4 regions of the Agrobacterium sp. 16-172Ci genome follow, and region 4 is predicted to be linked to each of the others. Evidence: predicted binding sites of a transcription regulator. Region 4 holds the regulator's gene; each other region holds the start of a gene.
What was found. The regulator LexA, encoded in region 4, represses DNA repair genes until DNA is damaged. The targets are predictions, from matches to a motif close to TGTTCNNNNTGTGTTCNG.
Positions count from the first base shown of each region.

Region 1: ACQZ40_RS20285 (ImuA family protein) is a predicted target of LexA. The motif match lies at 3,346-3,363, and genes of this name have one in related genera.
Region 2: dinB (DNA polymerase IV) is a predicted target of LexA. The motif match lies at 2,189-2,206, and genes of this name have one in related genera.
Region 3: dnaE (DNA polymerase III subunit alpha) is a predicted target of LexA. The motif match lies at 3,256-3,273, and genes of this name have one in related genera.

Region 1 is NZ_JBNWBW010000026.1:18,840-24,893, reverse strand. It holds gene ACQZ40_RS20295 (error-prone DNA polymerase) at 1-1,115, opposite strand, end outside; gene ACQZ40_RS20290 (Y-family DNA polymerase) at 1,112-2,629, opposite strand; gene ACQZ40_RS20285 (ImuA family protein) at 2,544-3,308, opposite strand; gene ACQZ40_RS20280 (DUF1304 domain-containing protein) at 3,537-3,890, shown strand; gene ACQZ40_RS20275 (glycerate kinase type-2 family protein) at 3,895-5,166, shown strand; gene ACQZ40_RS20270 (hypothetical protein) at 5,285-5,545, shown strand; gene ACQZ40_RS20265 (Gfo/Idh/MocA family protein) at 5,740-6,054, opposite strand, start outside.
Region 2 is NZ_JBNWBW010000027.1:39,072-45,125, forward strand. It holds gene ACQZ40_RS20755 (SOS response-associated peptidase family protein) at 1-414, shown strand, start outside; gene ACQZ40_RS20760 (helix-turn-helix domain-containing protein) at 515-1,048, opposite strand; gene ACQZ40_RS20765 (hypothetical protein) at 1,282-1,947, opposite strand; gene dinB (DNA polymerase IV) at 2,237-3,331, shown strand; gene ACQZ40_RS20775 (DUF3800 domain-containing protein) at 3,388-4,506, opposite strand; gene ACQZ40_RS20780 (hypothetical protein) at 4,538-5,161, opposite strand; gene ACQZ40_RS20785 (XRE family transcriptional regulator) at 5,136-6,054, opposite strand, start outside.
Region 3 is NZ_JBNWBW010000003.1:122,468-128,521, reverse strand. It holds gene proS (proline--tRNA ligase) at 1-921, shown strand, start outside; gene ACQZ40_RS05345 (lipoprotein-releasing ABC transporter permease subunit) at 1,046-2,353, shown strand; gene ACQZ40_RS05340 (ABC transporter ATP-binding protein) at 2,369-3,052, shown strand; gene dnaE (DNA polymerase III subunit alpha) at 3,486-6,054, shown strand, end outside.
Region 4 is NZ_JBNWBW010000003.1:10,403-16,456, reverse strand. It holds gene ACQZ40_RS04805 (ComEC/Rec2 family competence protein) at 1-1,048, shown strand, start outside; gene ACQZ40_RS04800 (glutathione S-transferase family protein) at 1,069-1,746, opposite strand; gene lexA (transcriptional repressor LexA) at 2,021-2,743, opposite strand; gene ACQZ40_RS04790 (TRAP transporter large permease subunit) at 2,990-4,249, opposite strand; gene ACQZ40_RS04785 (TRAP transporter small permease) at 4,246-4,779, opposite strand; gene ACQZ40_RS04780 (TRAP transporter substrate-binding protein) at 4,900-5,907, opposite strand; gene ACQZ40_RS04775 (transketolase family protein) at 6,030-6,054, opposite strand, start outside.

The DNA of each region.
Region 1 (6,054 bases), on a different contig from region 4:
TCGCGCCGTTCTTCGGAGACGAAGCGTTCGAACAGGAGATCAACCTTTACAGGATCGATGGCGGTTATGCCGAGCACGTAGCACACCACCGAATTGGCCGCCGAGCCGCGTCCCTGGCAGAGAATATCCTTCCCGCGCGCAAATTGGACAATGGCGTTCACCGTCAGAAAATAGGGGGCATATTCCAGCCGGCCTATTAGCCTCAGCTCATGATGCAGCGCCTTTTCCACCTTCTCCGGCAAGCCCTCGGGATACCGCACCGGCACCCTCTCCCAAACCATCTTCTCCAGCGCCTGCTGCGCTGTCAGCCCCGGCAGGCTGCGCTCCTCGGGATATTGGTAGACCAGTTCCTTCAGCGAAAATTTGCAGCGTTTCGTAATTTCGAGACTGCGGGCCAGCGCCTCGGGGTAACGGGCAAACAGCCGGTGCATTTCTTCCGGCGGTTTCATGTAACGGTCGGCGTGGCGCTCGCGGCGGAAACCAGCCTCGTCGATGGTGCAATTGTGCCTTATGCAGGTGACGACATCCTGCAGCATGCGCCGCTCTGGCACATGAAAGAGCACGTCATTGGTGACAACAGTCGGCACACCAGCCGCTTCGGCCATAGCTGACAGTTCGAAAAGCCGCATCTGGTCGTTGGGGCGTCTTCTAAGGCTAAGCGCCATATAGGCCCGGTCGGCAAAGGCGGTTTTGAGCCGCCGCAGGCGAAGCGCGCAGAGATCATCAGCGAGATCAGCGAGCAACACGACGATCAGGCCTTCGCCATAGGTGACGAGATCGTCCCATGCCAGCCGGCACTTGCCCTTGCCGCCTCTTTTCTTGCCGACGGAAAGCAGCCGGCAAAGCCGGCCGTAGGCCGCGCGATCCATGGGATAGGCAAGCACGGAGATATCGTCATCCAGATCGAGACGACAGCCGATGACGAGGCGGATGCCAAGCTTGTTCGCCGCCTCGTAAGCGCGGGGAATGCCCGCAAGACTGTTGCGATCGACAATGCCGAGCGCCTCGATGCCCAGATTTTTGGCCTGTTCAAACAGTTCGTCGCAGGAGCTTGCACCGCGCAGGAAGGAAAAATGCGTGGTCACCTGAAGTTCGGCATAACGCGGCGCGCTCATGCGAAGACCCCGTGAATGAACCAGCCCTGCGAGCCGGTCTCGGCATGTTCGCCGTCACCGGAGCGAAAAATCCAGAAGCGCTCGCCGCTTTCATTTTCCACCGTGAAATAATCGCGCACGGCGGCCTTTTCCCGGTCGCGTTTCCACCATTCGCCGAACACCCGCTCCGGCCCGTCGGCGCGCCGCACATTGTGGCGCACGCCTTTCCAGAGGAAATAACGGGGGGGATGGTCCGGCAGCAGCGCCAGCGTTTCGATGGGTTCCGGCCTTGCAAAAAGCCTGACCGGGCGCGGCCAGTGGCCGGGCCAGCCGAGCCTATCCTCAGGTGCCAGCGCCGCAACCCGGGCAACGGAGCGCTCCGGCACATCGCTCGCCACCGCCGCATAACGATAGACCCGGTGGCCGCGATTGAGAATGACATCAACCGTATCGGCGATGTCCGCACGGCCTTCCTCCAGAAGCGAGGATCGGGCCTGCGCGGCGACAAGCGGCTCGGCATGGGTGGCGGTCAGCACCATCATCTCGATGCCGAAACCGGGATCGATGGTGTCGATCCGGTCGGTCAAAAGCCGGACAAGCTGTTTGACATCGCGCACCGGTCTGGAGGTGCCGGCCCGCACCGCCTGCAGGCCGCTATCGACCCGGTGCAGCACCAGATCGACACGGCGGGCGCCGAGGCCGCGCTTTTCCAGCGCGACACAAAGCTCCGGAACCAGTTTTTGCGTATAACGGGCAATCGTCTCCGCCGCTGCAATGGGTTCGGGAAAGGCGCACCGCACCTCCACCAGCTCGGCCACGCGCACCGGTTCGATGGGTTCACCGATCTCCCCCAAAGCCTGGGAAAGACGGCGCACGAGTTCGGGGCCGAAACGCAGGGTGAGCGGCGCACGCGGTGCTTCGGCCAGCTCGCCGATGCTGCGGAAACCGAGCACCTTCAACTCGGAAACGATCCGCTCTTCCAGCCTCAACGCGGCAAGTGGCAAGCCGCTGACCGCCACACGCTGCCCGCCCGGCGGCACGATGCTGATCGCCTCACGGCCAAAACGCGCCAGCGCATGGGCCGCTCCCCAGCTATCGGCAATGGCGGCGCGGGCGCTAAAGCCGGCGGCATGCAGGCGGTTGACCATGCCGCTCAGCATCAGCGCCTCATTGCCGTGCAGATGGTCCGCCCCCGCCGTGTCCAGCACCAGCCCGTCCGGCGGGTCGGCGGCGACGATGGGGGCATAGATGCGCAGGAAATGAAAAGCCAGCTGTTGCAGGGCGCGGGAATCTCCATCCGCATCCAGATCTTCCACGATAAGGCCCGGCACCAGCGCCTGCGCCTTGCTGACCGGCGTGCCCGGCCGGATGCCCGCCGCCTTTGCCGCCTTGTCGAGCGCCAGCACCAGCCGGCGGCTGCCCTGGCGGCCAATCATGACCAGCGGCTTTTCAACCGGCGGCGCGTCCTTGCCCGAAAGACGCCGGAAACGATCCGTCGGCCATGTCGGCAGGTAGAGCGAGACGACCCTTTGCATCACAGGCTTCCACTTCAAATTCGGCACTTTCGCCGCCGCGACATCGCAAAAGTTCCAGAAACCAGCGCGGCCTGCCCACCCCCGGTACCGGCAAGGGGGATGAGGGTCGGACGGAGATGCGCCAGCGGGTCATCGCTGCCGTCGGCTCGCCGAACAGCGCCGCATCGGCCGCACGCCGGAAGCGACGAATGGCGATACCGGTAACACCGGAGGTTTCCGCCGCCAGTTGCAGCCGCCGCGAGGCATTCATCGGCAACTTCGCCAGCTCGCCCATCACCGCGCCGAAACCGTTGCAGCGTAAGCCCTCCTCGAAACAGTCGAGCACACCTTTCTCATCGCGGCATTCAACGATGATGACCCGGTTCTGCGACAGGCCGGCCTGCGTCAGCCCCGGCATGAACAGATCCCGGCGGGTGACACACCATAAAACCTTGCCGGAAAGCCGTGCCGCCACACCGGCCGCAAAAAGGGCGGCCGCCGCGCCATCGGCAGCGCCATTGCCGCCGCCGCTCACCTCATGCAGGCAACCGAGCTTCAGCCCGCCTCCCGGCAGGCGATGGTCGATGGCATCCACGCCGAAAGGCAAGGTCTCGTGCAGGCGCGGAGCGCCGTTACCGATCCTTTCCAGCCTTTCACGCAGCTCTTCGACAACGAGCAACTGATCCGCGCGCTTTTGCATGGCATGACAGGTTTCAATTCCGGTTATTCATCTTTATTGTTCCTGTTTTGTTCCTATTTCAGCAAAGAGTCAAGCAATAGGCTGCCGGTCTTCAACAGTTTGCACGGGAAGAGAGGATTCTGGCCTTGCGGCCCTCTGCCCTGCCGTTAAAACGGAATTGTCCGCTCGCCGCCTGTTTTACCCTGACAGCCGCCGGCAACGGACATCATGGTTTGGAGGAAACCGCCGATGATCGCCAGCATTCTGATTGCCGTGGTTGCGGCCATCCATATTTACATCGTCATTCTGGAAATGCTGCTGTGGGAAAAACCAGCTGGCCGAAAGGCCTTCGGTCTTTCGGCGGATTTTGCCCGGCAGACGAAAGTACTGGCCGCCAATCAGGGACTGTATAACGGTTTTCTCGCAGCGGGGCTGATCTATGGGCTGATGCAGGGCGATGAAGGGCTGAGCTTCAAGGTTTTCTTCCTGACCTGCGTTCTGGTGGCCGGTATTTTCGGCGCCATCACCGCCAATATGAAGATCCTGTTCATTCAGGCATTGCCGGCATTGTTCGCGCTCGGCTTCCTTTGGATCGGAGCATGAACCGATGAGCGCATGGAACGATCACAGCGCAAAAGACGCCCTCAACCGGATTTTCATGGCGGCAGTGGCAAGCGCCGATCCGGCAAAGGTGCTGCAACACCACCTTCCCTCCCCGCCCAAAGGCCGCTGCGTGGTGGTGGGCGCCGGCAAGGCTTCGGCCGCCATGGCTGCCGCGCTCGAAGCGGCATGGCCGCATGTCGATCTTTCCGGTGTGGTGGTGACGCGTTACGGCCATGCCGTCCCGACTGCGCGCATCGAGATCATCGAGGCTTCCCATCCCGTGCCGGACGATAAAAGCGCGGAAGCGGCAAAACGCATTCTCGCAGCCGTTGAAGGCTTGACGGCGGACGACATGGTCATCGCGCTGATTTCCGGCGGCGGTTCGGCGCTGATGGTGGCACCGGCAGAAGGCATGACCCTTGCCGACAAGATGGCCGTCAATCGTGCCCTTTTGGCCAGCGGCGCGACGATTTCCGAAATGAACGCCGTGCGCAAACATCTCTCCCGCATCAAGGGCGGGCGGCTGGCGCTGGCTGCCAAACCGGCCAGGGTCGTTTCGCTGCTGATTTCCGATGTACCGGGAGACGATCCCTCCGAAATCGCTTCCGGCCCGACGGTTGCCGATCCGAGCGATATTGAAAGCGTGCGGGAAATCGTCTCCCGTTATGCGCTCGATCTTCCCGAAAACGTGCGCAAGGTGCTGGAAAAAGGCGAGGAAACCCCCAAGGCGGGCGATATCGAGGAGGATATCCGGCTCATCGCCGCCCCTTCGCTCGCCCTGCAGGCGGCGGCGGATGAGGCGGTGAAACTCGGGCTTACGCCGCTCATCCTCGGAGATTCGCTGGAGGGTGAATCAAAAGATGTCGGCGCTGTCATGGCCGGCATCGCGCTTTCCGCCAGCCGTAAGGGCCTGCCGGTGAAAGGCCCGGCCGTGCTGCTTTCCGGCGGCGAAACCACAGTGACAATCGGCAAGGGACCGGCCGGCAAGGGCGGCCGCAATACGGAATTCCTGCTGAGCCTTGCGCTGACGCTGAAGGGTGCGGACGGCATCTGGGCCATTGCCGGCGATAGCGACGGCATAGACGGCGTGGAGGATGCGGCAGGTGCGGCGGTGACACCGGACACGCTTGCCCGCATGCGCGAAGCCGGTGTCGATCCGCGCCAATCGCTCGTGAGCCACGACAGCTACACCGCTTTCAGGGCAGCAGGAGACCTTGTCGTGACGGGGCCGACGCTGACGAATGTGAATGATATCCGCGCGATTTTGATCGGGTGATAGCGGAGAAGTTCGCAACGATTACGGGCTTTCCCGCGCGTGGATCGCGGAGGGAAGACGTTTTGACTATGCCCTCCGACAGGAGTAATCTGGCGGGATATCCTTTGGAGCCTCAGCCATGCGTCCTGGAGTGCTCATACTTGGCCTGGTCATGGCCCTTATTCCGACTTTGGCGGATGCCCACAATTGCAAATGCCGAAATCGCGGCGTCATGTTCCAGCTCGGCCAGACATCCTGCCTGAAGGTCGATGGCGGCTCTTATCTCGCGCGCTGCGAGATGAAGCTCAACGTTTCGTCCTGGACCAAGCTTCAGGACGGTTGCCCCATAACGGATAGGGTGCAGACGACATCGTCTAGCGCTTATCAATATTATCAATAAGTCTTGCACCCTAGTCCACGAAGGAGCGAGCGCATGCCACTTGTTTCTTCTCCCCGCCGGGGAGAAGTCCGCGGCAGCGGGATGAGGGGGCAAGGGTCGAGATATTCGGCAACGTTGCCCCCTCATCCGACCCTTCGGGCCACCTTCTCCCCGGCGGGGAGAAGAAACCGTGCCGCGCGCCCCCGCGCACAATCTTACAGCTTCACCCAGCCGCCATTCTTCTTGCCGGACTCGATGCAGGCCGTGACGAAAGCGACACCTTTAACCCCGTCGTCCACGGTCGGGTAAATCACCGCCTTGTCGAGCGCCGAGCCGCTGCGGCGGGCTTCGATGGCATGCGCCGCCTCGGTATAGATGGTGGCGAACGCTTCGAGATAACCTTCCGGGTGGCCGGACGGAATTCGGGTGACGCGCGCTGCGGCAGCCCCTGCCCCGGCGCCGCCGCGGGTGATCAACTGCTTGGGTTCGCCAAGCCTCGTGAACCAGAGATAGTTCGGGTCCGCCTGCGT
Region 2 (6,054 bases), on a different contig from region 4:
CCGGTTACCAGCTTCGCCGAGCCGGATCCGGCCAGCCAGGTGGTTGGCGGAAACGTGCCGAATGCCTGGTTCGCCTGCAATGAGGAGAAGTCGCTGATGTTCTTTGCCGGTCTCCATGTGCCGCAATGGCAGAGTGTCCGAAAGGTCAGGGACGGCCTGACCACCGACGATCTCTACGGGTTCTTGACCACAGATCCCAACGACCTGGTGAAGCCGATCCATGAGAAGGCGATGCCCGTCCTGTTGCTGACGAAGGAAGAGACCGACATTTGGATGCGGGCGCCATGGGATGAAGCCAAGGATTTGGCCCGCCCGTTACCGGATGACGCGCTGATCATTTCGTCGCGCGAACCGTATGGATCGTCGATCATCTCGAAATCCGGAGAGCCGGTGGAACCGGGCAGTCTGCTCTAACTCCTGAATTCAGAGCGAAAAAGCCTGCCGCGGGAGGAGGTGCGGCAGGCTTTTCGAAAGAATTGAACATGTGCGAATTATTTTGACGCATCTCGCCGTCTCAGTCGCCTTCGGTGTTTCGTGCGCGTTCTTCATCGCTATCGAACTCGACGGGCGACAGATCACCCCAGTCAACGAGCACCCTCCCATGCTCGTCGACCTGGTCGGCATCAATCTTGTCAGATGCGATCAACAGGATCCGTGCCTTATCCCGATCGAAGATCTCGGTCGGGCTGAGGCTATCCAACGCGACCCGGACCAGCGAGCGGTAGGTGACGAAGCCTGTATGGCGCTGTCCCTTGTAGTCAAAGGCAAACGCCATCCACTCGCGGCCGTCAACGGGATCACGACGAAACAGGCGGGGCATCGCCTTACGGAGGCGAACCCCTACCCCGCCCCCGTTTTCCGGAATGAAGATCACGCCATGCGATTCGAGAGCGACCTTGACCGCATGAGGCGTTTTCGGGTGGTAGGCGCGATTGCCGCGCTCGAAATCTGCGATTGTCTTTTTAGCGATGCGCGCACGTTCGGATAGTTCGATTTGAGACCAATCGATAAGAGCCCGCCCCGCCCGGCATTGTTCAGCTGTAATCATGATATTACTCCAAAAGTGACTATATCAACACTGATATGTTTCTTTTAGGGTAAAATCAAGGATAATCTCGCGATGAAATCAAACAACAGTACTGAAACCCGTGTCGCGGCGTGCCTAGAAGCCGGGTGACAAGGTTCCGCACTCTGCTCGGGAAAACAGGCTGTCGAACTGAAGTCACAGAACTTTAGATGAAGATGAAAGAGGGGACCGCCCTGAGGCGGCCCCCTATCATTTCAAGCCCATTCAGGATCGTAATACATGGAATCGTCGACTCTCCCGCCCGTCTCGAACTCCGGCTCGAAGTACCCGACACGGCTGGCAGCACGACGCATTGTCATGATGCTCGTGAATTTGATCTTATCGCCGTGGAACGCCCGATCCTGATCCTGCTCACCGTTGAGCGATCCCGACAGCGTTGCGATCAAGCTATCGTCATGAGTTTCCACGCTCGTCTCCTCGATGTAGAGCTCATCGAAATAGGCGTTGGTCGTTGCGATCTCTCCGGCGAGTTCGTTTTCTATGACCATGGGGTCGCGCTGGATGTAATCGTTGATGTCATCACTCAGGTAGGTCGAATCCCATATCTCTCCCCTGAAATGCCCAGCCGCCTCAAGCGACGCCGAGATAATCTTTGCAATCGCCCTACCGTCGGGAAGTTCAACAGGAACATTCGACAGTTCCGCACGCCGCCGATTGATACCATCAATGTCAGGAATAAGGATTTCAGCCTCTTCCAAGGAGGAAAGGGGAAATGTGACATCAGCTTGCAGAGCCGCAGCGGTGCCATAACCGAAGTAAGCTGCAACAAGCTCGTGGGCATGAGACGAGCGAAGTTTCTCGCCGGTCATATTCCGGTAGGCTGCGCGCAGGTAATCTGCGCAATCTTTTTGGGTAGACATGACAAATCCATTTCACACCGGCGTCGTGGAGGGGTGGTCGCAAGCGCTTTATGAACACCCTGCGCCGGCTGAATGGTTGCCGTTCAGGATCTTATTTAGGATGTGCCGCCTTTTGGGTCGCTTGCAGCCCTGGCGTTCGGCTCCGTCACCAAAAGATAACAAAACTTTTACGAATTGCAAGCGATGCAGCGCTCCTCGACGCAGGCCCCTCCAAGGGTTGCAGTTTCCATCCACCATGCTATGTTCTTGTTTTGTTCTACTCTACCTCTACAGACGGCTGGATAGTGAAATGAATAACACTGCCCAAATTAGAAAGATAATCCACGTGGATATGGACGCGTTCTACGCATCCGTGGAGCAGCGCGACAATCCGGATCTCCGTGGGAAACCGATAGCGGTCGGAGGTGCAGGCGCCCGAGGCGTGCTGACCACAGCGAGCTATGAGGCGCGCGTCTTTGGCATTCATTCGGCAATGCCATCGGTGACTGCTGCCCGCAAATGCCCTGACCTGATTTTCGTGAAACCGCGATTCGAGGTCTATCGCGAAGTGTCCCGGCAAATTTGCGAAATTTTCGCCGAGTACACGTCTTTGGTCGAACCCTTGTCACTGGATGAGGCCTATCTTGATGTGACCGAAAATCTAAAGGAAATGCCGATCGCGACAGAAATCGCCTTGGCGATACGCGCGAAGATCAAAGCGGTGACTGGTCTGAATGCGTCCGCCGGCATCTCCTACAATAAATTTCTCGCAAAGATGGCCTCGGATCTCAACAAGCCCAACGGGCAGGCCGTCATCACCCCAAAGAACGGGCCTGCCTTTGTAGAAGGACTTGCAGTCAAGAAGTTTCATGGCGTCGGTCCGGCCACCGCAGAGAAGATGCATCGGCTTGGTATCGAAACCGGGGCGGATCTGAAAACGAAATCGCTGCAATTCTTGTCGCAGCACTTTGGGAAGTCGGGTGGTTATTTCTACGGAATCGCCCGCGGCATCGATGAGCGTCAGGTGCGACCGGATCGGGTCCGAAAATCGGTAGGAGCAGAAGACACCTTCATCCAAGACATCAATGACCTCGGGGTTGCTAGAGACGAGTTGAAGCCGCTTGCAGATAAGGTTTGGGGCTATTGCAAGTCGTCAGGCATCGAGGCCAAAACCGTGACCGTGAAGATCAAATATTCGGATTTTACGCAAGCAACACGAAGCAAGACAAGCGTCCTACCCTTTGCCGATGGCCACGACGTTCTCCGTATCGCAGCCGACTTGCTGACGACGGTTTACCCTTTCAAACTTTCCGTTCGGTTGCTCGGCGTTACGTTGTCGTCACTGACGAAAGCAGACAGGAACGATGCCGGCTTCGAGAAGCCGCAGCTCCACTTCAATTTGTAGCTTTGTACCAAGCCCACCAAAAATAGCGTCGACCCAATCCGCCGCACCAATTGCAGTCACGCGGGTGCCCGAAATTCTTCTGATATTGCTCTATCGCGATTGCTCATGACCGCATGGGCAAAAACAGGATTCTCCTCGACAGAGCGCTCCAAAATGCCAGACAAAAGCGAAAGGTTCATAAGCTGTTGAGGCTTCAACGTTTGGCGAGTTTCCACCAAATCTTCGTCCGCTGTCGCACAGATAAATGAGAAATATTTGCCCAGCAGGCCGACGATGACGTCTGAGATCTGAATTCCTGGTTCACTGTGGGAGACGACGAACCGAAAATGGTTCATCTTCGTCTTGCCGTCGACGAAGGTCACATCTTTGAGGTAGTCGATAACGAGCTCCTCGACGTCCAGGATGTGCGACGCGTTCTTAAGGATATAAAGACGCTCCAGAAAAAAATGACCGAAGCTATCGACCAGAACATTAGGAGCTTCTGCCTCAAGGAAGGGAAGCGATTTAATCTTTCGCCCCAGCTGCAACACGCCCTTTAGCATCATGTAATTGAAGTGATCGAGCAAATCGGATCGAGCTTCGGCGAGGTCCAACAGTTCATCAATGAAGTCACGCCTCCTCTCGGAACCGACATTGGGAAATGTGTAGCGCCGGAAAAGATCAATCAACCCTTCAAAATCGTATCGGAGAATTGAAAAAAGATCGTTTTTTAGAGAACGCTCGAAAGGGATGAGATGCGTCGCCACGTCGTCCGACAAAATGGAATCTATAATATCGACAATGCTCCAATAGATTGGATCAACGACCGAATAGTGGACATAGAGGCCCTGTTCGCTGATCCAGCGCAGAAACGTCTCCAGTTTCCTGCTGCTGAGCATCTGCAGAAAACCGCCCGTCGCGACATACTTCAACTTGATCTCGGGTGCATTGTCCTGCACCGCAAGAATTTTGCGTAGACGCCCGAGATCAAAGACGCGCTGCGGCCCATCGTAAGCCACTCCGCCGACCACGAAACAATTTGCTTCGGGGATGTTCAGCCCGCTCTCGCGAACGTGGACAAGGCGATGATTGTTGGTTTCGTCGTAAAAGATCGTGTAGGCGCGATCGGCGTTAAAAAGCCCATGAAGCGCTATAGGTCCGGCACGCCGCTTATTCACATCTATGATCACTGTCATGTCCTTTCTGCCAGGCTCGCAACGGAGCATGTCACGTCAAAGAACTAGCCACCTGGCGTAGTGCCGCCGGGAGGCTGTGGCATTCGACAGCACGCGCACCGAGCAAATCGATCACCCAGCCATGATGCCTTTCCGGAATAAACATTCTCGCCCCCGCCAAGCTGTTGAAGATCAAATCTCCGACTTGTTCGGCACCCAGGTTCGCGACCACGCGCTCGGAACAGAGGATATCCGCAGTGGCGATGATCTGCATGCCAGCAAAGCGTTCGGCCGCAATCCTCTGAGCCTTGCGTTCATCTATCACAACCGTATGTCCCAATACCGCCCCAACCGCGAGGGTTGCAGCTTCGCCGTCATCCAGAGTTTCTGCGGCGCTGCCACTAACCAGGCCTGCAAAGATGCGCTCACCCTGATCATCGAGTTCGACAAACTGGAGCAATTCTTCGCTTACGAGCGCTGCGGCCATTTCTGCATCATTTCTTGCACTAAAACGGTCGGCGACGAGCTCATCGCGGACGACGGCGGATGCCCGAAGCTTTACTCCGAATGCGCGCACGATATCGCTCGCTCGTCCCGTCGCATTGAGATTAATGATCACACTCGTATCGACCACGAGATGAGCTGAGACATCACCGGAGAATAGAGGTTGCCGCATTGCCCCCGCTTTCTTCGGTATCGATATCGCTGAGGATGTCGCGCACTTTGACACGATCCATATGCAGCATCCGCGCGATCTGGCCCTCGCTCAATAGACCGCGCTTTGCTGCTTGATAGGCCATCAGCCCGGTTTTAAGCGGGACCGGCAAAGCGGCTTCGTCCTTCATACGATCATTTTGAACTGCATCACCGAGAACCTGCCTCACATGGTCATCGGTGATGTGACCGTTCGCCTGAAACCAGTCCCAAGTGCCGCGTTTGGTCAGTTGCAGCTCCTCCAACCGCCGCACCATGGCCTCCCGGGAAACACGGAAGAAATGAGCGAGAACGATGACATGACGGCGCGTCAGGCTCGATGCGCCAGCCGTGACTTCCTCAAATTTCTGGCGGACCGCTTGGGCCGGGGTGAGAAACCCACGCGCGAATGCATTCGCATATTTCTCTTCCCGCGAACTTTCCAACTCGTCGATTTCATTGACCTCCGGCTGAGTCCGCGTTGCAACGAGGTGCCCAAGCTCATGGGCTGCCGTTTGCGTGCGCCGATCGAGTGGATGGCTCGAATTGAGGAGGATACAGGCTCCGACCGATTCCTCGAATGCAAAGAGCCCAGAAATCTTTGCTGGCAGACGGCGAACATAAAGCCGCACGCCCATTTGCAGTTCCAGGACAGCGCCAATGTCCGAAACGGGAGCAAGCCCCAGCCCTAACCAGTGACGGAGTTCCAGGGCATGCTGCTCAGCCTGCTGGCGAACATCACCGGCGAGGATGGCACGCTCGGGCGGCAGATTACGGACGTGGGGAATGCCAAGAAGCGTTTCCAATTCAACATCGGCCCGAACAAGATCTGCCATAAGTTCTGCTGCCTTCGAGACAAAGGCTTCTTCGTGGTCG
Region 3 (6,054 bases), 110 kb from region 4:
ATTCAGCTCAAGTTCCGCGACGAGGTACGTCCGCGTTTCGGCACCATGCGTTCGCGTGAGTTCCTGATGAAGGACGCCTATTCCTTTGACCTGACCAAGGAAGACGCGATCCATTCCTATAACAAGATGTTCGTTGCTTACCTGCGCACGTTCGAGCGCCTTGGCCTGCGCGCCATTCCCATGCGCGCCGATACCGGCCCGATTGGTGGCAATCACAGCCATGAATTCATCATTCTGGCCGATACCGGCGAATCCGAAGTCTTTTGCCACAAGAGCTTCCTCGACCGCGCCATTCCCGCCGAAAACACCGACTTCGACGACGTCGCAGCCCTGCAGGGCGTATTCGATGAGTGGACGGCCGATTATGCCGCCACGTCCGAAATGCATGACGAAGCCGCTTACAATGCCATTCCCGATGGCGAGCGCCTTTCCGCGCGCGGCATTGAAGTCGGCCACATCTTCTATTTCGGCACCAAATATTCGGAGCCGATGGGCGCGAAAGTGCAGGGTAAGGATGGCAAGGAACACCCTGTCCACATGGGTTCCTATGGTATCGGGCCGACACGCCTTGTTCCCGCCATCATTGAAGCATCGCATGATGAGAACGGAATCATCTGGCCGGCCTCGGTCGCTCCCTTCGATGTCGTGATCATCAACATGAAGGCTGGCGATGCTGCCTGTGATGCGGCTTGCGAAAAGCTGTATTACTCGCTCTCCAACGCCGGCAAGGATGTTCTTTACGACGACACGGACGACCGTGCAGGCCAGAAATTCGCCACGGCCGATCTGATTGGCGTGCCGCTGCAGATCATCGTCGGCCCGCGTTCGGTCGCGAATGGCGAAGTCGAAGTGAAGGATCGCAAGACCGGCGAACGGGAGACCGTGACGATCGAGGCGGCGATGAACAGGGTGCTCGGATAAGAGCGAGCCGAAGACGGAGCGGCTTCACCCGAAGTCCGCTCCGGTTTCGTAACGCAGATGTCGCAGAAATATGGGCCGGTTTTCGGAAAAGACCGGCCTTGTAGTTTGAGATCAGGGAGACGACATGGCACAAGCCGAGGCTGACAAGGGTGCGGCTGTTTCCGCCGGGGCAAAAACCGCCCGGCCGTTTTCCGCTTTTGAACGTATGGTGGCCTGGCGTTATCTGCGGTCGCGGCGCAAGGAAGCGTTCATTTCCGTCATCGCCGGTTTTTCCTTCGTCGGCATCATGCTGGGCGTGGCGACGCTTATCATCGTCATGGCGGTGATGAACGGGTTCCGCACCGAGCTCATTTCGCGCATTCTCGGCATCAACGGCCATATGATCGTGCAGCCTATCGACCAGCCCTTCAATAATTATGATGAGCTGGCGAAGAAGTTTGCCGCCGTTCCCGGCGTCACCATGGCCCTGCCGCTGGTGGAGGGCCAGACGCTCGCCTCCGGCCGCGGCGGGGCGGGCTCCGGCGCTCTGGTGCGCGGGGTTCGCCAGGAAGATATCGACAAGGTCAAGGAAGTCGCCACCAACATCAAGACTGGCGATCTGGTCGGCTTCATGGCTGGAGATGGTGTTCTCGTCGGTTCAAGGCTTGCCGCCCAGCTCGGCGTAACGGCCGGCGACGATATTACCCTCATTTCCCCGGAAGGCGACGTGACGCCGATGGGCGTCAATCCGCGCGTCAAATCCTACAAGATATCCGGCGTCTTCGAGATCGGCATGTCGGAATATGACGCCTCGATGATCTATATGCCCCTGTCCGAAGCCCAGCTTTATTTCAATGCCGAAGGCCTCGTGCAATCCATCGAGCTCTATGTCAGCCGCCCCGACGATGTCGACGGAATCCGCCCGCTGGTCGAACAGGCCGCCGAACGGCAGATTTATATCACCGACTGGAGACAGCGGAACCAGACCTTCTTTTCCGCCCTGCAGGTGGAAAGAAACGTGATGTTCATGATCCTCACTCTCATCGTTCTGGTGGCGGCGCTGAACATCATTTCCGGCCTCATCATGCTGGTGAAGGACAAGGGCAGCGATATCGCCATTCTGCGCACCATGGGCGCAAGCTCCGGCTCCGTGATGCGCATCTTCTTCATGACCGGGGCGGCCATCGGCATGGTCGGCACCTTTGCCGGTGTGGCGCTCGGCGTCATCGTCTGCCTCAATGTGGAATCCATCCGGCAGTTCTTCTCGTGGATATCCGGTACGGTGCTGTTTGACCCGCAGCTTTATTTCCTGAGCCAGCTTCCGGCCGAAATGGATATCAGCGAGACCATTTCCGTTGTCATCATGGCACTGACGCTCTCTTTCCTGGCAACGATCTTTCCAGCATGGCGGGCTTCCAAGCTCGATCCGGTGCAGGCCCTGCGTTACGAATAAGGACCGCTTCGCAATATGGCAAAAAAAACAGTGCTGCGGCTTACTGGCGTCGAGAGAACCTATGGTCAGGGCGAGACGTCGCTTTCCATTCTGCGCAAGGCTGATTTCGAATTGAAGAGCGGCGAGATGGTGGCGCTGGTCGCCCCTTCGGGAACCGGCAAATCCACGCTGCTGCATCTGGCGGGACTTCTCGAACATCCAGATGCCGGCGAGGTCTATATCAACGGCGCACCCTGCAATGACCTGCCGGATGAAACGCGAACCGCGATCCGTCGCAGCGATATCGGTTTTGTCTACCAGTTCCATCATCTCCTGCCGGAATTCTCGGCGGTGGAAAATGTGATGATGCCGCAGCTCATCGCCGGTCTGACACAGGCCGAAGCCCACAAGCGCGCCAGTGCGCTGCTCGACTATATGCGGGTGGGGCATCGCGGTGAGCACCGCCCGGCGGAACTCTCCGGCGGTGAACAGCAGCGTGTCGCCATCGCCCGCGCCGTCGCCAACGCACCGCTTTTGTTGCTCGCCGACGAGCCAACCGGCAATCTCGATCCGGAAACAGCGCATTATGTTTTCGACGCGCTGGAGGCGCTGGTACGCCAATCCGGCCTCGCGGCGCTGATCGCCACCCACAATCATGAACTCGCCGCCCGCATGGACCGGCGTGTGACGCTGACCGACGGCAAGATCGTCGATTTCTGAGCTGGTAAGTCGATCCGTCCGGTGCTCTCCAGAGAACGCCGGTTCTTCTCATTTGAGTTTTTCCGAACCCCGGGGGTGTTTTTACCTCCGGGTTTTTTCGTTTTGGAGTCAGTGGCTTGCTGTTCCCATGCGGGAACCGAAGGCGATTCTGCGGCATTAGCAAGGGGAATATCAGCAAAACCCTGTTGACAATCGAACAAAATGAGAACAAAGTTGGAACATAACGAGTAAGGAGAGACCAATGACTGATTTCATCCGTGACGTTGCCGCTTTCGCCTCCATCGCTGTCTTCGTAGCCAGCTTTTCGGTGATCCTCACCGCCCTGTGAAGGGCACGCCGGCGCAGAAACCTGTATGGACGCCGCAAAGCGGTGGACTTTGAGCGCCGGAAATCGGAAAATCGCCCCCTCGATTCAGAATGACAGGATGATGATATGGGCGATGCGGTTGTGCGTGGAGAGACCTCTGGCGAGACGCTAAAAACTCCCGGTTTCGTCCATTTGCGGGTTCATTCCGCCTATTCCCTGCTTGAGGGGGCCTTGCCCCTCAAGAAAATCATGTCCAAGGCCGTGGCCGACGGTCAGCCGGCCATTGCCATTACCGATACAAACAACCTCTTTGTCGCGCTCGAATTTTCCGAAAAGGCGCGCGATGAAGGTTTGCAGCCCATCATCGGCTGCCAGCTGTCTATCGACATGCAGGATGCGGCGGAGGATCGCCGCAACCATAACAGCCACCTTCAGAAACTTCCCGCCATAGTGCTCCTTGCCGCCAATGCCGAAGGTTACGAGCGGCTGGTGGATATCGTCAGCCGTGCCTATCTGGAAGGCGAGGGCAGCGGCCATTCGGTGCATATTACCCGTGCATGGCTGGAGGAAGCTTCCAATGCCGGCCTGATCGCGCTGACCGGCGCGTCCGGCGGTCCGGTGGATATGGCCTTGAAGGAAGGTCACGCTGCCCAGGCGAAGGAACGGCTGCTGACGCTAAAGTCGCTCTTCGGTGACCGGCTTTATATCGAATTGCAGCGCCAGTCCGGTTATGACCGTTCCCATGAGCGGCGCATGATCGGCCTTGCTTATGACCATGATATTCCGCTGGTTGCCACCAACGAGGCGTTTTTCCCTTCCAAGGCCGACTATGAGGCGCATGATGCGCTGATGGCAGTGGCGCATAACGCCATCGTCTCCGATGACAGCCGGTTCCGGCTCACGCCCGATCATTACCTCAAAAGTCGAGCGGAAATGGCGGCGCTGTTTGCCGATCTTCCCGAGGCGCTGGAAAACACCGTCGAGATCGCGCTGCGCTGCTCCTATGTGCTGAAGAAGCGCGGGCCGATCCTGCCGCGTTTCACCGGCGCCAGCGACGACCCGGAGGCGGCGGAACATGCCGAAGCCGAAGAGCTTCGCCGTCAGGCGGTGGAGGGGCTGGATCAGCGCCTGGCGGCGCTCGGCATGGCGGCCGGCTATACGGAGCAGGACTATCGCGACAGGCTGGATTTCGAACTCGGCGTCATCTCGCGCATGAAGTTCCCCGGTTACTTCCTGATCGTTGCCGACTTCATAAAATGGGCCAAGCAGCACGATATTCCGGTCGGGCCGGGCCGCGGTTCGGGTGCGGGCTCGCTTGTCGCTTATGCGCTCACGATTACCGATGTCGATCCTCTGCGCTTCTCGCTGCTGTTTGAACGCTTCCTCAATCCCGAACGCGTTTCGATGCCCGACTTCGATATCGACTTCTGTCAGGACCGTCGCGAAGAGGTGATCCGTTACGTGCAGGCCAAATATGGCCGCGAGCAGGTGGCGCAGATCATCACCTTCGGTTCGCTGCAGGCGCGCGCGGCCTTGCGCGACGTCGGCCGCGTGCTTGAAATGCCCTATGGGCAGGTGGACAAGATCTGCAAGCTGGTGCCCAACAACCCGGCCAACCCGACACCCCTGTCGAAAGCGATCGAGGAAGAGCCGCGCCTGCAGGAAGAGGCGGACAAGGAGCCGGTCGTCGCCCGCCTTCTGGATATCGCCCAGAAGATCGAAGGGCTTTACCGCCACGCCTCCACCCACGCCGCCGGTATCGTCATCGGTGACCGCCCGCTGTCGAAGCTGGTGCCGATGTATCGCGATCCGCGCTCGGATATGCCGGTCACCCAGTTCAACATGAAATGGGTGGAAAGCGCCGGTCTCGTCAAATTCGACTTCCTCGGCCTGAAGACGCTGACGGTGCTGAAGGTGGCCGTCGATTTTGTTGCCAAGCGCGGCATCAAGGTCGATCTCGCGGCGATCCCGCTGGATGATGCCAAAACCTACGAGATGCTCTCGCGCGGCGAAACCATCGGCGTGTTCCAGGTGGAAAGTGCCGGCATGCGCAAGGCGCTTATCGGCATGCGGCCGGACTGCATCGAGGACATCATCGCGCTGGTGGCGCTTTATCGCCCGGGACCGATGGAAAACATCCCGGTCTATAATGCCCGCAAACATGGCGAGGAGGAGCTGGAGTCCATCCACCCCACCATCGACCATCTGCTCAAGGAAACGCAGGGCGTTATCGTCTATCAGGAACAGGTGATGCAGATCGCCCAGGTTCTCTCCGGTTATTCGCTCGGCGAAGCCGATCTTCTGCGCCGCGCCATGGGCAAGAAGATCAAGGAGGAGATGGACAAGCAGCGCGAACGTTTCGTGGATGGCGCCATCAAGAACGGCGTCTCGAAGCCGCAGGCCAACACCATCTTCGACCTTCTCGCGAAATTCGCCAATTACGGCTTCAACAAGAGCCACGCTGCGGCCTACGCCATCGTGTCCTACCAGACCGCCTATATGAAGGCGCATTATCCGGTGGAGTTCCTGGCGGCCTCGATGACGCTCGATATGGCGAACACGGAAAAGCTCAACGATTTCCGCCAGGATGCCGGCCGCCTTGGCATAGAGGTCGTGGCACCGTCGGTGCAGACGTCGTTCCGGCAATTCGAGACAGGTGAAAACCGCATCTATTATTCGCTCGCCGCCATCAAGG
Region 4 (6,054 bases):
CGGTGTCATCACGACGTCGCTGATCGGTGGTCTTTCGACGGCGATCTATTCGGTCGAGCATTTTCAGCGTGTCACCACCTATGGACTTTTCGCCAATCTGGCCGCCATGTCGCTGATCGTCATGCCTTTCGGCCTTGTCGCCATGCTGCTGATGCCTTTCGGGCTGGACGCACCATTTCTGAAGGTCATGGGATACGGCATGGCCCTCGTCATCGAGGTTGCGCAGGAGGTGGCGTCCTGGGGCGGAAGCGCTGCGACGGGCCGGCCGCACGGGTGGTTTCTGGGGCTCGCCTCGGCTGGTTTTCTGCTGCTGACTTTGCTGCGCAGCCGGCTTGCGCTTCTGGGCATGCCGCTTCTATTCCTCGCCTTCGGCCTGTCATCCGCCACGGCCTATCGCGATCCGCCCGATTTGCTTGTTCACGAGGATGGCGAGCTGGTGGCATTGCTGGAAGACGGCAAAGCCTACACGACGAAGGCTCAGCCGCAGGGTTTCGTTTATGGCCAGTGGCAAAGGGCGCTGCTTTTGCCGGAACAGCCTGTGCCGCCGGTCTTTCTAAAGAGCGAGGCTACGGCAAAAACCGTGGCTTTGGCCCCGAGGGCGAAGCTTGATCCGCAAGAGATGAGTGCAGTTGCACGGCAGATGACAGCGGCCTTGAGAGACGCCGAGCCCGGTGTTTTCACCTGCAGCAAAGGCACATGGTGTGTTGCGCGCGCGGGAAGCGGCGAATGGATCATCGTTCTGGAAGATGGCCGCTTTGCCGGAAAGGCTTGCGATATCGCCGATATCATTATCGTCTCCCGCAGAACGTCCTTCTCCCAATGCCGCTCGGGTGCACTTCTGCTGAACCGGGATATCCTGCGACGGATCGGTTCGCTGGAAATGGACTTCGCCGGCAACGAGCAGGCAGCGGTCGTCGGCAGGCTGCGCGCCGCAATCGCCGGCATGGACAGGCCCTGGAGCGAACATCGCTATTACGACTGGAAAAGCGGCCGTTTCGATCACGACGTGCCTGATGCCATCATGCGGTTGCTGGCGGCATCGCAATAAAGTGCCGCCAGCATGGACCGTCAGGGCTTGATGCGCAGATCCGCGGTCAATTCGCCGATCCCGCTAATTTCCTCTTCATGCGCCGCATCGCGCCAGACTTCCTTCAGTCCGGCCTCGTACCATTCGCGCATCGCGGGAAGGGCGAGCAGCCGGTCGCAATAGGCTTTCGCCGCGGGCGAAAGTTCCGCGCCATAAGTCTGGAAACGAAATGCCACCGGGCAGAAGAAGGCATCGACCGCCGTGAATTTCTGGCCGGCAAGAAAAGGCCCGCCGAATTTCGCGAGGCCTTCGCTCCACAGCGTATCGATGCGCTTTATATCGGCCGCAAGCCCGGTATCGCCACCCTTCGGCTTTACCCGAATGCCGACCGACATCGGGTAGAGATTGCGCAGCGAGGAAAAGCCCGCATGCATTTCGCTCGCCGCCGAACGTGACCAGGCCCGTGCCTGCTTGTCGGTCGCCCAGACGCCCTGGTGTCTTTCCGCCAGATATTCGGCGATCGACAGCGATTCCCAAACCGTCACGCCCTCATCGACAAGGCAGGGCACCTTGCCGGTCGGCGAGAAGGTGGAGAAGGAAACGCCTTCTCCGAACGGAACGAGTTTTTCATCGAAGGCGATGCCGAGCGTGCGCATCAACACCCAGGGCCGTAGCGACCATGAGGAGTAATTCTTGTTGGCGATATAAAGATCGTACATGACATGTTTCCCCGATATGACGCGCATTTCTATACCGGCGGATGGCCTTTGGAATATTGCAAATAATCCATGGCTCCCATAAGCCGCGTTGATGAATGGGAAGGTGAGGGAAGGGAGAAGGAGGCATATCCACGTCACCGCCCGGAGATGAGGGCGAAACACACCCTCTCTTTACTTGCGCAGGGCCGAATTGTTCCAGGGAACAAGCCAAGATGCCTCAAAGGGAGCGTCCTCTTCTCGATGACGCCCCTGGCGAAAAAAGGCGGGCTGCCAATTAATGATAACGGCGGATCAGCCCCACGAGCTTGCCCTGGATTTTCACCCGGTCCGGTCCGAAGATGCGGGTCTCATAGGCGGGGTTGGCGGCTTCCAGAGCGATGGACGCTCCCTTGCGGCGGAAACGCTTGAGGGTCGCTTCTTCATCATCCACCAGTGCCACGACGATGTCGCCCGGATTGGCCGTGTTGCCGTTGCGGATGATGACGGTATCGCCATCAAAAATGCCGGCTTCGATCATCGAGTCGCCCTTGACCTCAAGAGCGTAATGTTCGCCCGAGCCGAGCATGTCGACCGGCACGGCCACATCATGGGTGTTGTTCTGGATGGCGGAAATCGGCACACCGGCGGCGATGCGGCCCATGACCGGCACGGTGGCGGCGCCGGCGAAATCATTAGTGGGCGCCTTGGGGGCAGGGGCCGGCTCCGGCGTCTTCGGTTTGCCGAGGCTGCCTTCGATGACGCTCGGCGAGAAGCCGCGCTGCGGCCTTGCACCCGGCGCATAGGCCTCCGGTAGCTTGATGACTTCCAGCGCCCGCGCCCTGTTAGGTAGCCGGCGAATAAAGCCGCGCTCCTCGAGTGCCGTGATCAGCCGGTGGATGCCGGATTTGGATGCAAGATCGAGTGCGTCCTTCATTTCATCGAAGGAGGGCGGCACGCCGGACTCTTTCATTCTTTCATGAATGAAGAGAAGCAATTCCTGCTGTTTGCGCGTGAGCATGAGGAAAACACCCTTGAGAATCGTCGTTGAAGTCGCGAAACAAATACAGAACGAACACTATATGTTCCATATGTGTTCCGCAATCCCCTAAAACTTCGTGAAGGGTGCATCGCAGATCGTGATTTGATCGTCGAAACTATCAACAAAGCAGATCTAACGATGTGTGCCGCATCTTGAATACCAGAAACCACCGATCGGAGAGACCCGGCCGGTGGTTTCTGGCTGCCGTTTGCTACGGCTCTTATATCAGTAGATCGTGAGCGCAGGAATGAAGCTGACCGCGATGAGGAGCAGCATCGCCATGGTGAAGAACGGCCACAATTCCTTCGTCGTCGCGCCGAGCGGCGCTCTGGCTATGGAGGACGAGATGAAGAGTGTGGTGCCGATCGGTGGCGTATAGAGCCCGATACCGAGATTGATGACCATCATCATGCCGAGCTGCACCCGGTCGAGCCCGATCATATCGGCGAGCGGCACGAAGATCGGTCCGAGCAGCAGGATCGACGGCGGCAGATCGAGCGGCATGCCGATGATCAGCATCAGGATGTTCATCATGAGAATGATCAGGATCGGGTTGGAGATATTCTCGGCCACCCAGGTGGCGAAATGCTGGGGCGCCTGATCGAAGGTCAGCACCCAGCCCACCGCCGCACTGCCCATGATGACCAGCATGACGACGCCGGTTGCGGAACCAGCTTCGACGAAATTGTCGCAGAAACGCTTCCACGTCAGATCGCGATAAAAGAAGATGCTGAGCACGAGCGAATAGACGACGGAAAGAACGGCCACTTCGGTTGGCGTTGCAAAGCCGAAGCGGAGGCCGAGGATGATCAGGATCGGCAGGAGGATCGCCGGCAGGCTGCGGAATGCAAGTAGCGCCAGATCGCGCTTGCGGATGCTTTCGTCACGCACCGCATAACCGCGCCGCACGGCAATGGCCCAGCAGACGAAGATGAAACCGGCGGCCATGAGCAGGCCCGGCAGAATGCCGGCGATGAACAGATTGGCGATGCTGACGCCGCTGACCAATGAATAGAGGATCATCGGGATCGACGGCGGAATGAGCACGTCGATGACCGCTGAGGTGGCATTGTTGGCCGCACAGAGGGGAGCGGGGTAGCCTTGGCGCTTTTGCCATGGAATGAGCACCGAACCGAGTGCGCTCGCATTGGCGACCGCGGAGCCGGACACGCCGCCGAACACGACCGACGAAATGACGGTGGTGGAAAGCGGGCCGCCGCGCCAGCGCTGCATGGCCTTGGAGGCGAGTTCCAGAAGCTGGGTTCCGAGTTTGCCGCCGAGCATCAGCGTGCCCGCGAGCATGAAGAACGGCAGCGCCAGCATCGGGAAAGACTGCGTCTGGTCGTACACCTGCTGCGCCACGATCAAAAGCGGCACATAACCGTTCCACAGCACGGCGACGCCGGCAGAGATGATCAGCGCATAACCGACCGGAACCGCAATCATCATTAGAATACAAAATGCAATGATCATCACGATGGTCATAGCGGCATCTCCTCGGTTGCACCGTGCGGGCGGGCATGCCAGCCGCTGGAGAGAATGCGCAGGCTCGCGGTTGCGGTCGTGACCGAGACCAGTGCCGCGCCGAAGGCGATGGAATAATATCCGATGCTATTGGGCAATTGCAGCACAGGGCTGATTTCCGCGCCAGCGATCTCGGCGACGACAAGCGCCTGCTGCGCGAGAATGACGAAACTTGCGACCGTCACGAGATTGGCGAACAGCAGAACGCCCACCTTGCCGCGTTCGTCGAACTTGTCATAGATCCATTCAACCGCCATATGCGCGCCGCTCTGCGCGGCAAGGGTAATGCCAGCGACGATGAACCATGGAAACAGCATGGTTGGCAGTTCTTCCGCAAAATCCAGCCCGCCGGATGTCGATAGATAGCGGACGATGACGTTTGCGGTCATGATGACCGTGAGCAGAATGCCGGTTGCCACGATGATGATGCGGCAGAGGGTGGCGATGAAACTGTCAACGCGATTGGCGGCGGACAAGGCTCCTTCGAGCATTGGCGCATCTCCTGAAAACTGAAACCGTATGAATGTCGGCGTGAGCGAGGCTCCCGCCGATCCTGTCGGTGGACATGAAGGCGAGGCCTGGCGGCATGCGCCGGCCCGGCATCCTGCTCGTCAGCCCTTGGCAGCCTTTTCCAGCGCGGCGACGAAATCGCCGAAGGGCTTCTGCTTCCATGTCTCCAGCACCTGCGCGGTCGCTTTCGCGAAGGCCGCGTGGTCGAGGTCTTCCACCACCTCGATGGCGGCATTGGCCCTGAAGGCGGCCAGTGACGCGCTTGCCTTTTCCGCCGAGAGTTTGCGCTGAAGCGCGCCTGCCTCCTTCGCAGCCGCCTTGACCGCCTCAAAATCCTTGCCCAGCCGCCCCTCGGCGAATTTGGACATCAGGAACGGGGTGGACTCCCATTTATGGGCGGTGAGGCTGATATGTTTGTTGACCTCGTAAAGCTTGGAGCTTTCGATATTCACGAGCGGATTTTCCTGCCCGTCAACGACACCCTGCTGAAGCGCGATGTAGAGTTCGCCAAACGCGATCTGAACCGTCGCCGCATCCAGCGCCTTGAAGATATCCATGGTCATCGGGTCGGCCGGCGTGCGGATTTTCAGGCCCGCGACGTCCTGTGGCTTGGTGATGGCGTGTTTGGAGTTGGAGACATGGCGGATGCCGTTATCCCACCAGTCGAGCGGCACGATGCCGACCTTCTGGAAACGCGCATCGAGCGATGCGCCGACATCGCCCTCGAGTACCTTGATCGCCTGATCGGCATTGCTGAACAGAAAGGGCAGGCCAAGCGCCGCAAGTTCTGGAACAACGCTCGAAACCGGACCCTGGCTGTTGGCGGTGAAATCCAGCGCCCCGGTGCGCAGGCTGGTCAGCATGGCGGCGTCGCTGCCAAGCGTTTCCGAACCGGCGACATTGATCGCCACGCGGCCTTCGGTTTTCTGGGCAACGAGTTCCGCGAATTTCGCGGCCGCCAGCGTGCGCGGATTGCCCGGCGCAGCCCCATGGCCGAGCGTCAGCGTCGTGGCGGCCCGGGCGTTGCGGGCCGTCGTCAGAACGGCCGGCGCAGCCAGCGCCAGTCCGGTACCGGTCAGGAACATACGCCTGTTGATGGAAATACTCATTTTTCTCCTCCCTGGATTTAAACACTCTCGGCGTTGTCCGACCACGCGGATAACGCGCTCCACTCCCTTGAAACCGCCGGCTCCCCCCGGGCTGATTCCGCACCATGTCTGAGCTTCAGCCTTTAGACCGAACCGTGCGGTACTTCA